DNA from 3 places in the Mesorhizobium australafricanum genome. Region 1 is predicted to be linked to each of the others. Evidence: predicted binding sites of a transcription regulator. Region 1 holds the regulator's gene; each other region holds the start of a gene.
What was found. The regulator LexA, encoded in region 1, represses DNA repair genes until DNA is damaged. The targets are predictions, from matches to a motif close to TGTTCNNNNTGTGTTCNG.

Region 1 (4,889 bases):
GATGATCGCTATTTCGGCATGGATTTCCGAGCGCTCGCCGGTCGACGCAGTCGGGTTGATCTCGATCCAGTCGGTGCTGCTGGCGACGATCGCGCTGGTCATAGCGACCATGGCCACCACCTGGCTAAGGCTTGTCGCCGTCCCCTTCGCGCTCGCCGCCCTGCTGGCCATTCCGCATGTCCGCACGCCGGATGTGCTCATCTCCGAAGACGCGCATCTGGTGGCAATGCCGATCGGCAGCGGCGAGCTTGCCATCAACCGCGCCCGTTCCAACGAGTTCACCACCGACAATTGGAAACGGGCGCTGAAAGCCGAGGAAATCGTGCCGCCGGAGACATTCGCCAAGGATGCTCTCGACATCGCCGATCCCGTCGACCTGCCGCCTGGCTCGCCCTTCTACTGCACCGGCGACCTCTGCATCGGTCGGCATCCCTCCGGCGCGATCGTCGCGCTCGCCGAAAATCGCGACACCGCACGGCCGGCCTGCGGCTTTGCCGACCTTATCGTCATCAACGACGCCACGGCCTACAATCCCTGCCACGATCCGCATGTGCTTGTCGTCACCAAACGCCAGCTGGCGCGCGACGGCAGCGCCGCCGTGTTCTTCGATCCGCAATCGGCCACCGCGCGGCCCGCTATTCGCTACGCGGTCGAAAAGCCATACCGGCCCTGGCACGAGCAGCGGAAATACGCTCGCGAGGCGAGGGGCCTGCCGCCTTATGAAAAGCCTGAGAGGACGGGTGCCAAGCCCTCGCAACCGTCTCAGTAGATCGTAACGCAATTCCGAACGGAAAACCGCCGCGCACTTTTCCTGAAAATTGCTCAGTAGCGGCGGATAAGCCCGACGAGCTTGCCCTGGACCTTGACCCGGTCGGGCCCAAAGATGCGGGTTTCGTAGGCCGGGTTGGCGGCTTCGAGCGCGATCGAGGCGCCCTTGCGGCGGAAGCGCTTGAGCGTCGCTTCCTCATCGTCTACCAGCGCCACCACGATTTCGCCCGGGCTTGCCGTGTTGGCATTGCGGATGATGACGGTGTCGCCGTCGAAGATACCGGCCTCGATCATCGAGTCGCCCTTGACTTCCAGCGCATAGTGCTCGCCGCCCGTGATCATGTCCGGCGGCACCGTGATCGAATGCGTCTGGTGCTGGATGGCGTCGATCGGCACGCCGGCGGCAATGCGGCCCATCACCGGAATGGATACCGCCGAAACAGCGTCGTCATCATTGCTTGGCGTCGGCGCTCGCGAGGGCGTCGCCGGCTTGACCTGGCGGCTGAGATTGCCCTGGCCGCCCTGGATGACGCTTGGCGAAAACTTCTTCGCGGCATTCAGGCCCGGCGCGATCGAGTCGGGCAGCCGCAAGACTTCCAACGCGCGCGCCCGGTTCGGCAGCCGGCGAATGAAGCCGCGTTCTTCCAGCGCCGTGATCAGCCGATGGATACCGGACTTCGAGGCAAGGTCGAGCGCCTCCTTCATCTCGTCGAAGGATGGAGGAATCCCGCTCTCCTTCAGGCGTTCATGGATGAACATCAGGAGTTCATGTTGTTTGCGCGTCAGCATTGGCGGCCCCCACGGGTTCTGAAACCAGAATCGGAAAAACAAACCCAGAACAAACACTATCTGTTCCAGTTGTGTTCCGCAACCGTTTAAAGTTTAGTGAATTTGTTAAGGCTGGCGAAACAATGTTGCATCCGATGGTGCCCTGGCCGCCTTTAGCCGGGCGGTGACATTGATTCCGCTCGATTTTGCGGCCCGTGCTTAAGCTCAAACAAGAGGTGGCACCACCACGAAAGTGCCGGGCGAGATTCGCGCCGACTCCTCGGTGCGCGTGCTGCACCGTGAACGAAACGAACCCAAAATGCCAACCTCGGCGGTTTTCCGGTTCACAGTTTTCGCCGTCTATGGACCAGCTAACATAGGACGAAAGGTTCTTGCCCTGCCGCCGACGGTGATGAGACAACCGCCCTTGGCCGCCTGACGATGCAGTGCGAGCGGCGCCGGGTCGAAATGGAGGCGGTAGCACAATGAGGGGAATTCCTGATCTGGCCGAGATCGAGGCGATGGATGCCGCCGATCCGCTGCGCGCCATGCGCGGTCGCTTCGTCCTGCCGGAAGGCGTCATATACCTTGACGGCAATTCGCTGGGCGCTGCTTCGGTCAACGTCTTCAACGAGCTCGAGACGGCCGCGAAGCAGGAATGGGCGCAGGATCTCATCCGTGCCTGGAACACAGCCCGCTGGTTCGACATGCCTGTCGAGCTGGGCGACCGGCTCGGGCGTCTGATCGGCGCCGCGCCGGGCCAGAGCGTGGTGTGCGACACGACCTCGATCAACATCTACAAGGTCCTGCACGCGGCACTTGCAATGCGGCCCGAGCGCTCGGTGATCGTTGCCGAAGGCGACAGCTTCCCGACCGACCTCTACATGGCGGAAGGGGTGGCCTCGACGCGGCCGGGCACGGCGCTGCGGCTCGAAGGTGTCGATGCCCCGACGATCGAAGAGCTGGTCGACGATCGCGTCGCGGTCATCCTGGTCAACCACGTCAACTACAAGTCCGGCCGGCTGCGCGACATGGCGGCCCTGACGCGCAAGGCCCACGACGCCGACGCGCTGATCGTCTGGGACCTGTGCCACACGGCCGGTGCCCTGCCGGTGGATCTCGACGGCTCGAATGCCGATTTCGCCATCGGCTGCACCTACAAATATCTCAATGGCGGGCCGGGCGCGCCGGCCTTCATCTATGCCGCGAACCGCCACCATGGCGATATTCGCCAGCCGCTCAGCGGCTGGTGGGGTCATGCGCGGCCGTTCGCGTTCGAGCAGGGCTATGCCGCCGGCACGGGCATCCGGCGGTTCCTGTGCGGAACGCAGCCGGTGCTGTCGATGCGGGCGCTGAAAGGAGCGCTGGATGTCTGGGACGAAGTCGATATGACGGCCGTGCGCCAAAAAAGCATCGCGCTGACGGACCTGTTCATCCGGCTGGTCGAAGCAAGATGCGGCGTCTTTGGTCTTGAGCTGGAAAGCCCGCGCAACGGCGCCGAGCGCGGCAGCCAGGTATCGTTCGCCCATCCGCATGGCTACCAGGTGATGCGCGCCTTGATCGAGCGCGGCGTGATCGGCGATTTCCGCGCGCCGTCGACCGTTCGTTTCGGGTTCACGCCGCTTTATGTCGGCTACCGGGATGTCTGGGATGCTGTCGAGGTGCTGGAAGACATCCTGCGCACGGGCGCCTGGCAGGATGCCCGCTATGCCGTCAAGGAGGCCGTCACCTGAAACGGGATCGCCCGCTCAATGGGGCTTTTCGGCGCGCAGGCGAAAGCGCTGGATCTTGCCGGTCTGGGTCTTGGGCAAGGCCGCGATGAACTTGACCGAGCGAGGGTATTTGTAAGGTGCGATCGTCGCCTTGACGTGGTCCTGGAGGCGCTTGACGGTCGCTGCGTCCGCCGTCGCGCCGGGCGCCAGCACGACATGCGCCTCGACGATCTGGCCGCGTTCGGCGTCCTCTGCGCCGATGACGGCGCATTCCGCGACATCCGGATGCGACAGCAGCGCGGCCTCAACTTCCGGCCCGGCAATGTTGTAGCCGGCGCTGACGATCATGTCGTCGGAGCGGGCGGCGAAATGGAAGAAGCCGTCCTCGTCCTGCACGAAGGTGTCGCCGGTCAGGTTCCAGCCGCAACGGACATAGTCCTTCTGGCGGTCGTCGGCCATGTAGCGGCAGCCCGTCGGCCCGCGCACCGCCAGCCTGCCTGTCGCGCCGCGCGGCAACTCGCGCATCTCGTCGTCGACGATGCGCGCTTCGTAGCCGCGCACCGGCTTGCCGGTCGAAGCCGGCTTCATCTCGCCGAAGCGGTTGGAGATGAAGATGTGCAGCATCTCGGTAGCCCCGATGCCGTCCAGGATCGGTTTGCCGGTCTTTCGCGTCCATTCTTCGAAGACCGGGGCGGGCAAGGTCTCGCCAGCCGAAACGGCAACGCGCAGCGACGACAGGTCGGCACCTTCATCCATGGCCTTCAGCATGGCCCTGTAGGCCGTCGGCGCCGTGAAGGAGATGGTCGCCCTGTAGGTCTCGATGATGGCGATCATGTTGGGCGGCGTCGCCTGCTCCAGCAGCGTCGCGGCAGCCCCGACGCGCAGCGGAAAGATAGCGAGGCCTCCGAGGCCGAAGGTGAAGGCCAGTGGCGGCGAGCCGACAAATATGTCGTCGGGCGTCACCTGGAGAATCTCGCGGGCGTAGGCGTCGGCGATGATCAACAGGTCGCGATGGAAATGCATGGTCGCTTTCGGCACGCCGGTCGTGCCCGACGTAAAGCCGAGCAGCGCGACATCGTCACGACCGGTCTCGACCGCCTTGAAGGTGACAGGCTTATCGAGAGCGGCGCGATCCAGCTCGGCATCATGGTTGGCGGTGCCGTCGAAGCCGATGACCTGCTTGAGGAAGGCGCTTTCCTTGGCGCAGGCCGTCATCTCGTCCATCAGCCGCGTATCGCAAAGCGCGATGCCGATTTCCGCCTTGTCGACGATCTTGGCGAGCTCGCCGGCGCGCAGCATCGGCATGGTGTTGACGACCACCGCGCCGACCTTGGTGGCGGCCAGCCAGCAGGCGACCATCGCGGGGTTGTTCGCCGAGCGGATCAGCACCCGGTTGCCCGGCTTCACTCCGTAGTTTTCGACCAGCGCATGGGCCAGCCTGTTCGTCCAGTCGGACAATTCCTTGTAGGTGCGGCGACGGCCGTTGCCGATCAGCGCGGTGCGATCGCCAAAACCCTTCTCGACCAGCCTGTCGGTCAGTTCGACGCCGGCGTTGAGGCGTTCGGGATAGTCGAAGCCGTCCAGAAGGAAGTCCGGCCATTGCTCCGGCGGCGGCAGGTTATCGCGCGTGAACGTGTCGAT
Region 2 (4,889 bases), on a different contig from region 1:
ATCATCGGCGGCGTCACCATGAAGGCGTGGCCGTCATAGGCGCCGTCGGGGCGCTGGCCGAGGCCGGGCTTCCAGTTGGTCGCCGGGCGGATAAGGTCGGCAAGCCGCTCGAGGATATCGATGCGCACGGCGCGGCGGCCGAGATTGCGATAGCCGGCGAGCTTGTAGAAGGTCTTGTCGAAGGCCGGGTCGATGACCACCGAGGTGCGGCCGGAGGCCAGCGCATGCACCACATCGCCAAAGCCCGGCTTGTCCTTGCCGTCGTTCCTCAACGCCCAGAGCAGCGTCACCAGGCCAGCCGGCGCCGGCTTGATGAGCGCCGGCACGAAGACATGGTAGGCGCCGAAGCGCACGCCGAGGCGGCGCAGTGCTGCGCGGCCTTCCTGGTCGAGCGACTTCATCTCCTCCGCGATGTCGCGGCGATTGATCAGGCCGAAATGCTCAACCAGCTGGAAGGCGATGCCGCGCGCGATGCCGGTGAGCTGGTCGGCATTCTTCAAATCGACCAGCGGCTTCAACAGTGACTCGATCTGGAAATTGACGAAACGCTCGGCGCGCGCCGCGACCTTGTCGCGGCCAGGGCCAGTCAGCTGTTCGTCGGCAAGCAGGACCAGACGCGGCTTCAGCGCCTCGTCGCCGGCCACCAGCGTGCCGATCGGCGCGCCGATCCAGCGCAAGACGCCGTCGGAGCCCAAAGCCAGATCGCCGTTGGCGCACGCGGCAAAACGTTCGGCGCGCGCCTCGAACTCGGCCGCAAGCGCCTTCTGCGCGGCGGTGCGCACCGCCTTGGCGTCCTCGCCGCCGGCGCTTTGGTCGGCGGTGAAGCGGAAACCCTGCAACTCGCCGACATGATGGCCTTCGACGAGGACGGTTCCGGTTGGGCTGATTTCGGCTTCAGGCATGGTATTTTCTCTAAGGCGCCGCATGAGGACGGAAGTCCTGCGGTCTACAAAGCGTTTCGTCAACCGCTCATGCAGCGCATCCGACAATCTGTCTTCGATTTCGCGCGTCTTTTCCTGCCAGTGTAGCTGATCGGCCAGCCAGCCAGGGCGATTGGAGACGAAAGTCCAGGTGCGGATCTGCGCGATCCGATGCGAGAGCGTGTCGATATCGCCCTCCGTCGTGTCGGCGCGCCGCACCTGCTCGGCCATGTAATTCTCATCGACATGGCCATGGCGGGCAAGGTCCGTATAGATCGAGGCGATGAGGTCGGCATGCTGGGCCGGCGCGATCTTGCGGTAGTCCGGCAGGGCGCAGGCTTCCCAGAGCAGCGCGACGCGCTCCTTGCCGGAGGCGAGGGCGCGGATATCGCCGTCGCGCGACAGATGTTCCAGCGCCTGCGCGTCGACAGCCGGCAGCGCGCGGGTCAGCCCTTCGACCGGCGCATTGGTCTCGATCGAGCGCTTCAGCGCATCGAGGCTGGAAAAGTCAAAATCGGCGGTGCGCCACTGCAGCACCTTCACCGGGTCGAAGTCGTGCGCCTCGATCTTCCTGACCAAATCCTCGTCGAACGGATCGACCTGGCCGGTGACGCCGAATGTGCCGTCGCGCAGATGCCGGCCGGCGCGGCCGGCGATCTGGCCGAGCTCGGCCGCGGTCAGGTTGCGATACTGATAGCCATCGAACTTGCGGTTCTGGGCGAAGGCGACATGATCGAGGTCGAGGTTCAGCCCCATGCCGATGGCGTCGGTGGCGATGAGATAGTCGACGTCTCCGGACTGGAAAATCTCCACCTGCGCGTTGCGGGTGCGCGGCGAGAGCGCGCCGAGCACGACGGCGGCGCCGCCCTGCTGGCGGCGGATCAGCTCGGCGATGGCATAGACCTCGTCGGCGGAAAAGGCGACGATCGCCGTGCGCCGCGGGAGCCGGGTGAGCTTCTTCGAGCCGGCATAGGCGAGATGCGAAAGCCGTGGCCGCGTCACCACCGACACGCCCTTCAGCAGCTTCTGCAGAATGCCATGCATGGTGGCGGCGCCCAGAAGCAGCGTCTCCTGACGGCCGCGCAGATGCAGGATGCGGTCGGTGAAGATGTGGCCGCGCTCGAGATCGCCGGCGAGCTGCACCTCGTCGATGGCGACGAAGGCGGCGTCGGTTTCGCGCGGCATGGCTTCGACGGTGCAGACCGAGTATTTCGCGCCGGCCGGCTGGATCTTCTCCTCGCCGGTGATCAGCGCCACCTTGTGGGCGCCCACCTTCTCGCAGACGCGGGCATAGACCTCACGGGCGAGCAGCCGCAGTGGCAGGCCGATGATGCCGGTCTCATGCGCGACCATGCGCTCGATGGCGAGATGGGTCTTGCCGGTGTTGGTGGGGCCTAGCACGGCCGTCACGTCGCGGCCCGAAAGGATCAGCGGCTGGGAGTGTTTCGGCTGGATATTCATCGGCTCGGAAATAAGTGTTTCTGCCGCTTTTGGTCGGAGGCGCGGCGGCGCCGCCGCGTGTGACAGCCGACACATAGGGATTTAGCACGCGAAGCGAAAGCGGAATGTTCCTTTGGGGACAAGCGAGGCCAGCCGGGGACGGTCGAAATCGGCTGTTGTTAACGGCTGGAACGAGTCTGGAACGAATCAGCGACGAATCGCTGACTCGTTCTGATTCAGGTTTTGTTCACGGCTATATGTGGATTTTCTGACGATGAGTCTCACCAGATGCTGAATCGACAAACTGGCCCGATTCATGCTTGGTCCTCGCTGGACCCAGGCCGTCGTTAACCTTTGCCGGTGAACGGTCGCGGTCGACTTGGGGGTGGCCCTCAAGATTATGAAATCGTTGATTTTTCTTAATCGCTTTTAACGAATTCGGTGATGTTTGCGCCGTCTGTCGTTAACTTTTCGGCCAAAGCCAGAACGAATCGGCGACGAATCAGCGATCCGGTTATTTTCCCGGTTTGTTCACCCCTAGATATGGTGTTATCCACAGCTTGCCCACCGAAAATTCACAGCTTGCGAAGCGGGTTGCGCACAGGGCGTGGCCCGGCCGTTAACTTTTGCGTGCCGAATTGAGGCAAGGTGGCGCGCCGGCCTTTCCGGCGGGCGCGTAAGGCGGCCCAGATGTCAGGGCCGCCCAGAGCACGATCCCTAAAAGTTGCAGGCTTTTAGGGGGAGATCACGCTTCAAAATAAGATCTAGAGCGGGGTGGCGATTCAAAGAAATGCCGTCCCGCTCTGAATGACAATCGGGTATCAGGCGAAGTACTGGCCGCCATTGGCTGACATGGTCGAGCCGGTGATGAAGCCGGCCTCATCGGAAGCAAGGAAGACGACGCAGCGCGCGATCTCTTCCGGTTCGCCGAGGCGGCCGACCGGGATCTGCGGGATGATGCGTTCGTTGAGCACCTTCTCGTCGATCGCCTTGACCATTTCGGTCGCGATATAGCCGGGGCAGATGACGTTGACGGTGATGCCCGCGCGAGCCCCTTCTTGAGCAAGAGCCTTACTGAAGCCGATGTCGCCGGCCTTGGCGGCGGAGTAGTTGACCTGGCCGGCCTGGCCCTTCTGGCCGTTGATCGAGGAAATTGTGATGACGCGGCCGAACTTGCGGTCGCGCATGCCGCTCCACAGAGGATGCGTCATGTTGAAGACGCCGGAGAGGTTGGTGTCGATCACTTCCTTCCACTGCGCGGGCGTCATCTTGTGGAACATGGCGTCGCGGGTGATACCGGCATTGTTGACCAGCACCCCGACCGGACCGAGATCGGCCTCCACCTGCCTGATGCCGGCGGCGCAGGCATCGTAGTCGGCGACGGACCATTTGTAGACCGGGATACCGGTCTCGGCATTGAATTTCGCGGCCGCCTCGTCATTGCCGGCATAGTTCGCGGCGACCGAATAGCCGGCGTTCTTCAATGCGACCGATATCGCCGCGCCGATGCCGCGCGATCCACCTGTGACGATTGCTACTTTGGACATGTGCTCCTCCCTGTTGGTGGAGGAGCGAATAGGGAGTGGCGAATAGCGAGTAGGGATCTATGTCCCGTCGCGCCGACGCCATTTTTCCCTATTCGCTACTCCCTATTCGCTATTGGCTCAGTTCAGCGCTTCGACGCATAGGGCGATGCCCATGCCGCCGCCGATGCAAAGTGTGGCAAGGCCCCTCTTGGCGCCGCGGCGGCGCATCTCGAACACCAGCGTGTTGAAGACGCGGGCGCCGGAAGCGCCGATCGGATGGCCGATGGCGATGGCGCCGCCATTGACGTTGACGATCGCGGGATCCCATCCCATGCCCTTGTTGACGGCGCAGGCCTGCGCGGCGAAGGCCTCGTTGGCCTCGACGAGGTCGAGATCCTTGACCGACCAGCCGGCCTTTTCCAACGCCCGCTTCGAAGCGGGAATAGGTCCGGTGCCCATGATCGCCGGATCGACGCCGGCGGTCGCCCACGAAGCGATGCGCACCAGCGGGGTGATGCCGCGCCGGGCAGCCTCGGCCTCGGTCATCAGCAGCGCGCCGGCGGCGCCGTCATTGATGCCGGAAGCGTTGGCGGCGGTGACCGTGCCGTCCTTGTCGAAAGCGGGCTTCAGCTTGGTCATGGCGTCAAGCGTCGCGCCATGACGAATATACTCGTCCTGGTCGACGACGGTGTCGCCCTTCCTGCCCTTGATGGTGAAAGCGACGATCTCGTCCTTGAACTTGCCAGCCTTCTGCGCGGCTTCCGCCTTGTTCTGCGAAGCGAGCGCGAACTGGTCCTGGTCGTCGCGGGTGATCTGGAACTGGCGGGCGACATTCTCGGCGGTGTTGCCCATGTGGTAGCCATTGAAGGCATCCCACAGGCCGTCCTTGATCATGGTGTCGATCATCTTGTAGTCGCCCATCTTGACGCCGGCGCGCAGATGCTCGGCATGCGGCGACAGCGACATCGATTCCTGGCCGCCGGCGATGATCACCTTGGCGTCG
Region 3 (4,889 bases), on a different contig from region 1:
TGCGGCCGCAGCTACGAGGAGGTCGAGCGCACGCTCGACCGCGACTATTTCATGAGCGCCGCGGAAGCGAAGGAATGGGGCCTCGTCGACCACGTCTACGACACGCGCAAGAAGGCGGCCTGAGGTCTCGAGCCATTACGGCGGCAATTTGATTGCCGCGCGTCTGGCATCGCTGAAGCCGCGCTTCTATAGTTCGCGCATGATCAGCTCCGTTCAACCTAGCCATATGTTTGCTGCCCTTGCCGCGCTTGCCGGAATGCTGATGGCCGGCACCGCACTTGCCGACGACAGCTCGTCGCCGAAACTGCCCGGCGTCAGCGGCGACTACCGCATCGCCAAGCCTGCGCCGCAGCCGGAACCGGACGACGCGCAGCCGGCCGGCAGCGATGGCACCTTCAAGATCGGCAACACCGATGTCAGGATCGGCGGCAGCATAACCGTCGACATGGCGACGGGCGGCATGAGGTCGCCGAACCACTGATAATCCTGTCGTCACAGATCGATGACTTTCTTGACGATCGGCTGAAGCGCTTTTTCGTTCGTCATTCTATGGCGAAGCAAGGAGCGAAGCGACGCGGCGCAGACCATGGAATCCATGCCGTGACGGTAAGGCGCTGCGACGGGGCAGAATTCTGCACCGTTGCACCCCCGGCTGAGGTAACGGCATGGATCCCTGGGTCTTCGCTCCGCTTCGCGTCGCTACGCCCAAGGATGACGACCTTCGGAGGCTTCTCACCAATTCCCACGTTTTGGGAAGAAGGCAGGATCGCAAAAAATGTAAGCCCCGCCACTGCTTCCGCAGGTGGACGGGGCTTTCATGGATCTCAAATCCAATTTTAGCCGGGAGTGGACTGCCGGCGTTCTGTTTCGGATGCAACGCGGCATTCAGCCGACGATCCGACTACGGTCTCTGATTGTTGGAAATCGGCGAGTCACGGTTTGTCGGGCTGGCGTTTCAAGTCTGCCCTGGCACTTATGCCCGCCGCGGCTCCATCTCGGTGTGGAGCCTCAAGGGACTGTCCGGTGGCGTCATGCTCCGCTCCTGGGTCCGTTGCGACAATGTCGTTCGAAGCGCAAATCGCTATCGCCTGCGGCGTCTCGCAGACCGCCAGTTGGGCGGCGAGGCCATCGAAAGACGGCCGGCTTCGTTGACGCCTTTGAGACTGCCCCTCTGGGTCCGCGACGTCAACCGTTGAATAGCCGGTTACCGAAAAATGTGATCGCTGCAGGTTACGTGCAGGTAAGTCCAGCGCTTCTGTGGATCAAAGAGGCGGGCATCGATGGCATCTGTTTCACAACGCTTATGGCGATTGTTTCACAATGCCCATAGCGATTGTTTCCACAACGCTTTGTCAGGAGCGTGTTCGGTCTTTGTTCTTTCCGCTTGCCCGCTCGCGCGAAAGACGGTTAAACGCTTTTGTCGGGAATTGTGGCGTCTCTCGACGTGGCAATGAAAATACCTACATAGGGGATGGCCGGGACAAACCCGCCCAATCCAGCAAATTCCAGATCTGAGGCGGCGACCGGCGATGGCCGACCATAAATACCTTTCCATTCGCGGGGCGCGCGAACACAATCTCAAGAACGTCGATCTCGACTTGCCGCGCGACAGCCTGATCGTGATGACCGGCCTGTCGGGATCCGGCAAGTCGTCGCTCGCCTTCGACACCATCTATGCCGAGGGCCAGCGCCGCTATGTCGAAAGCCTCTCGGCCTATGCCCGCCAGTTTCTCGAGATGATGCAGAAGCCGGACGTCGACCAGATCGACGGTCTGTCGCCCGCTATCTCCATCGAGCAGAAGACCACCTCGAAGAACCCGCGCTCGACGGTCGGCACGGTCACCGAAATCTACGACTACATGCGCCTGCTGTTCGCGCGTGTCGGCATTCCTTATTCGCCGGCCACCGGCCTGCCGATCGAGAGCCAGACGGTCAGCCAGATGGTCGACCGCGTGCTGGCGCTGGAGGAAGGCACGCGTCTCTATCTGCTCGCGCCGATCGTTCGCGGCCGCAAGGGCGAATACCGCAAGGAATTGCTGGAGCTGCAGAAGAAGGGTTTTCAGCGCGTCAAGGTCGACGGTGTCTTCTATGAGATCGCCGACGTGCCGGCGCTGGACAAGAAATACAAGCACGACATCGACGTGGTCGTCGACCGCATCGTCGTGCGCGGCGATCTGGCGACCCGGCTCGCGGACTCGATGGAGACCGCGCTGAAGCTCGCCGAAGGCCTTGCCGTAGCGGAGTTCGCCGACCGGCCGCTCGACTCCAGCCTGACCGGCGAGGATTCCGTCAACAAGTCGAAGAACGAGACGCATGAGCGCATCCTGTTCTCGGAGAAATTCGCCTGCCCGGTGTCCGGCTTCACCATTCCCGAGATCGAACCCAGGCTGTTCTCCTTCAACAACCCGTTCGGCGCCTGCCCGACCTGCGACGGCCTTGGCAGCCAGCGCGCCATCGATCCCAACCTCGTCGTGCCGGACGAGAACGTCTCGCTGCGCGATGGTGCCATCAGCCCGTGGGCGAAGTCGACCTCTCCCTATTATGCGCAGACGCTGGAAGCGCTCGGCAAGGCCTATGGCTTCAAGCTCGGCGACAAGTTCAAGGACCTGGGCGCCGAGGCGCAGAAAGCCGTGCTGCATGGCACTGGCGAGCGCGAGATCACGTTCCAGTATGATGACGGCCTGCGCTCCTACAAGACCACCAAGACGTTTGAGGGCGTCATCCCCAATCTCGACCGGCGCTGGAAGGAAACGGAATCGGCCTGGATGCGCGAGGAGATCGAGCGCTTCATGTCGGCCACCCCCTGCCCCGCCTGCAACGGCTACCGGCTGAAGCCGGAGGCGCTGGCGGTGAAGATCGCCGGAAAACATATCGGCGAGGTCACCGAGCTGTCGATCCGCAAGGCCGACCAGTGGTTCACCGACCTGCCCGCCCAGCTCAACGACAAGCAGAACGAGATCGCGGTCCGCGTGCTCAAGGAAATCCGCGAGCGGCTGCGCTTCCTGAACGATGTCGGCCTCGACTATCTGACGCTGTCGCGCAATTCCGGCACGCTGTCAGGCGGCGAGAGCCAGCGCATCCGGCTCGCCTCGCAGATAGGCTCGGGCTTGACCGGCGTGCTCTATGTGCTCGACGAACCGTCGATCGGCCTGCACCAGCGCGACAATGCGCGCCTGCTCGATACGCTGAAGCATCTGCGCGACATCGGCAACACGGTGATCGTCGTCGAGCATGACGAGGACGCCATCCTGCACGCTGACTATGTCGTCGACATCGGCCCCGCCGCTGGCATCCATGGCGGCCACGTCATCGCGCAGGGAACGCCACAGCAGATCATGGCGACGCCCGCCTCGATCACCGGCAAATATCTGTCGGGCGAGCTCGAAGTGGCCACGCCCGCAGTGCGTCGCGAAGCGAAGAAGAACCGGCGCATCAAGGTCGTCGGCGCGCGCGGCAACAATCTGAAGAACGTGACGGCGGAGATCCCGCTCGGCACCTTCACCGCGGTCACCGGCGTGTCCGGCGGCGGCAAGTCGACCTTTCTGATCGAGACGCTGTTCAAGGCGGCCTCGCGCCGCATCATGGGCTCGCGCGAGCATCCGGCCGAGCATGACCGCATCGAGGGACTGGAATTCCTCGACAAGGTCATCGACATCGACCAGTCGCCGATTGGACGAACCCCGCGCAGCAACCCGGCCACCTATACCGGAGCCTTCACGCCGATCCGCGACTGGTTCGCGGGCCTTCCCGAAGCCAAGGCGCGGGGCTACCAGCCGGGCCGGTTCTCCTTCAACGTCAAGGGTGGCCGCTGCGAGGCGTGCCAGGGCGACGGCGTCATCAAGATCGAGATGCACTTCCTGCCCGACGTCTACGTCACCTGCGACGTCTGCCACGGCAAGCGCTACAACCGCGAGACGCTCGACGTGCTGTTCAAGGGCAAGTCGATCGCCGACGTGCTGGACATGACGGTCGAGGAAGGCGTCGACTTCTTCGCCGCTGTGCCCGGCGTGCGCGACAAGCTGGAGACGCTGAAGCAGGTCGGCCTCGGCTACATTCATATCGGCCAGCAGGCGACGACGCTGTCGGGCGGCGAGGCGCAGCGCATCAAGCTTGCCAAGGAACTGTCGCGCAAGGCGACCGGCAAGACGCTCTACATCCTCGACGAGCCTACCACCGGCCTGCATTTCCACGACGTCGCCAAACTCCTGGAAGTGCTGCATGAGCTGGTCGACCAGGGCAACACGGTGGTGGTCATCGAGCACAATCTCGAGGTGATAAAAACCGCCGACTGGGTGCTCGACCTCGGCCCCGAGGGCGGCGATGGCGGCGGCCAGCTGGTCGCCTCCGGCACGCCGGAAGCGATCGTGCGCGAGAAGCGCAGCTATACCGGCCAGTTCCTGAAGGAGCTTCTGGAGCGGCGCCCCGGAGGCAAGCGCGAAGCGGCCGAGTGAGCACGCAGATCGTGAGTGTCTAGAGAGCGTTTGAATGAGCCTTAGAAGAAGAGCGCTTGCCAATGATCTCCAGGCAGTAGTCTCGTTAACGACAGAAGCCTATGCCTCTTACACTGCCCTGTTGGGCGCACCGCCGATCCCGGTCACCGAGGACTATGCACCGCGCATAGAGCAGGGCGAGGTCTGGCTGCTGGAAGAAGGCGCGGAACTCGCCGGGCTGATCGTTCTCGAACGGCACCCCGACCACGCCATGATCTTCAGCGTCGCCGTCGCGCCGGCTTTCCAGGGCAGGAAGCTCGGCATCGCGCTGCTCGATTTCGCCAACGAACTGGCGAGGTCATGGGGCGTGCCGGAGGTGCGGCTCTACACCAATTCGCTTATGGAGCGGAACATCGAGCTCTATTCGGCTTACGGCTATCGGGAAACGGGTCGCCGTGC

Region 2: a site for LexA is predicted at 2,548-2,565, ahead of RFM98_RS29160 (helicase-related protein). Genes of this name have one in related genera too.
Region 3: a site for LexA is predicted at 1,362-1,379, ahead of uvrA (excinuclease ABC subunit UvrA). Genes of this name have one in related genera too.

What each region holds. Positions count from the first base shown of each region.
Region 1 covers NZ_JAVIIT010000019.1:50,306-55,194, reverse strand. Annotated here, with positions in the region: gene RFM98_RS26835 (ComEC/Rec2 family competence protein) at 1-769, shown strand, start outside; gene lexA (transcriptional repressor LexA) at 823-1,557, opposite strand; gene kynU (kynureninase) at 2,022-3,269, shown strand; gene RFM98_RS26820 (benzoate-CoA ligase family protein) at 3,285-4,889, opposite strand, start outside.
Region 2 covers NZ_JAVIIT010000025.1:12,959-17,847, forward strand. Annotated here, with positions in the region: gene RFM98_RS29160 (helicase-related protein) at 1-2,381, opposite strand, end outside; gene phbB (acetoacetyl-CoA reductase) at 3,182-3,907, opposite strand; gene RFM98_RS29170 (acetyl-CoA C-acetyltransferase) at 4,025-4,889, opposite strand, start outside.
Region 3 covers NZ_JAVIIT010000001.1:672,653-677,541, reverse strand. Annotated here, with positions in the region: gene RFM98_RS03280 (ATP-dependent Clp protease proteolytic subunit) at 1-123, shown strand, start outside; gene RFM98_RS03275 (hypothetical protein) at 227-481, shown strand; gene uvrA (excinuclease ABC subunit UvrA) at 1,530-4,451, shown strand; gene RFM98_RS03265 (GNAT family N-acetyltransferase) at 4,486-4,889, shown strand, end outside.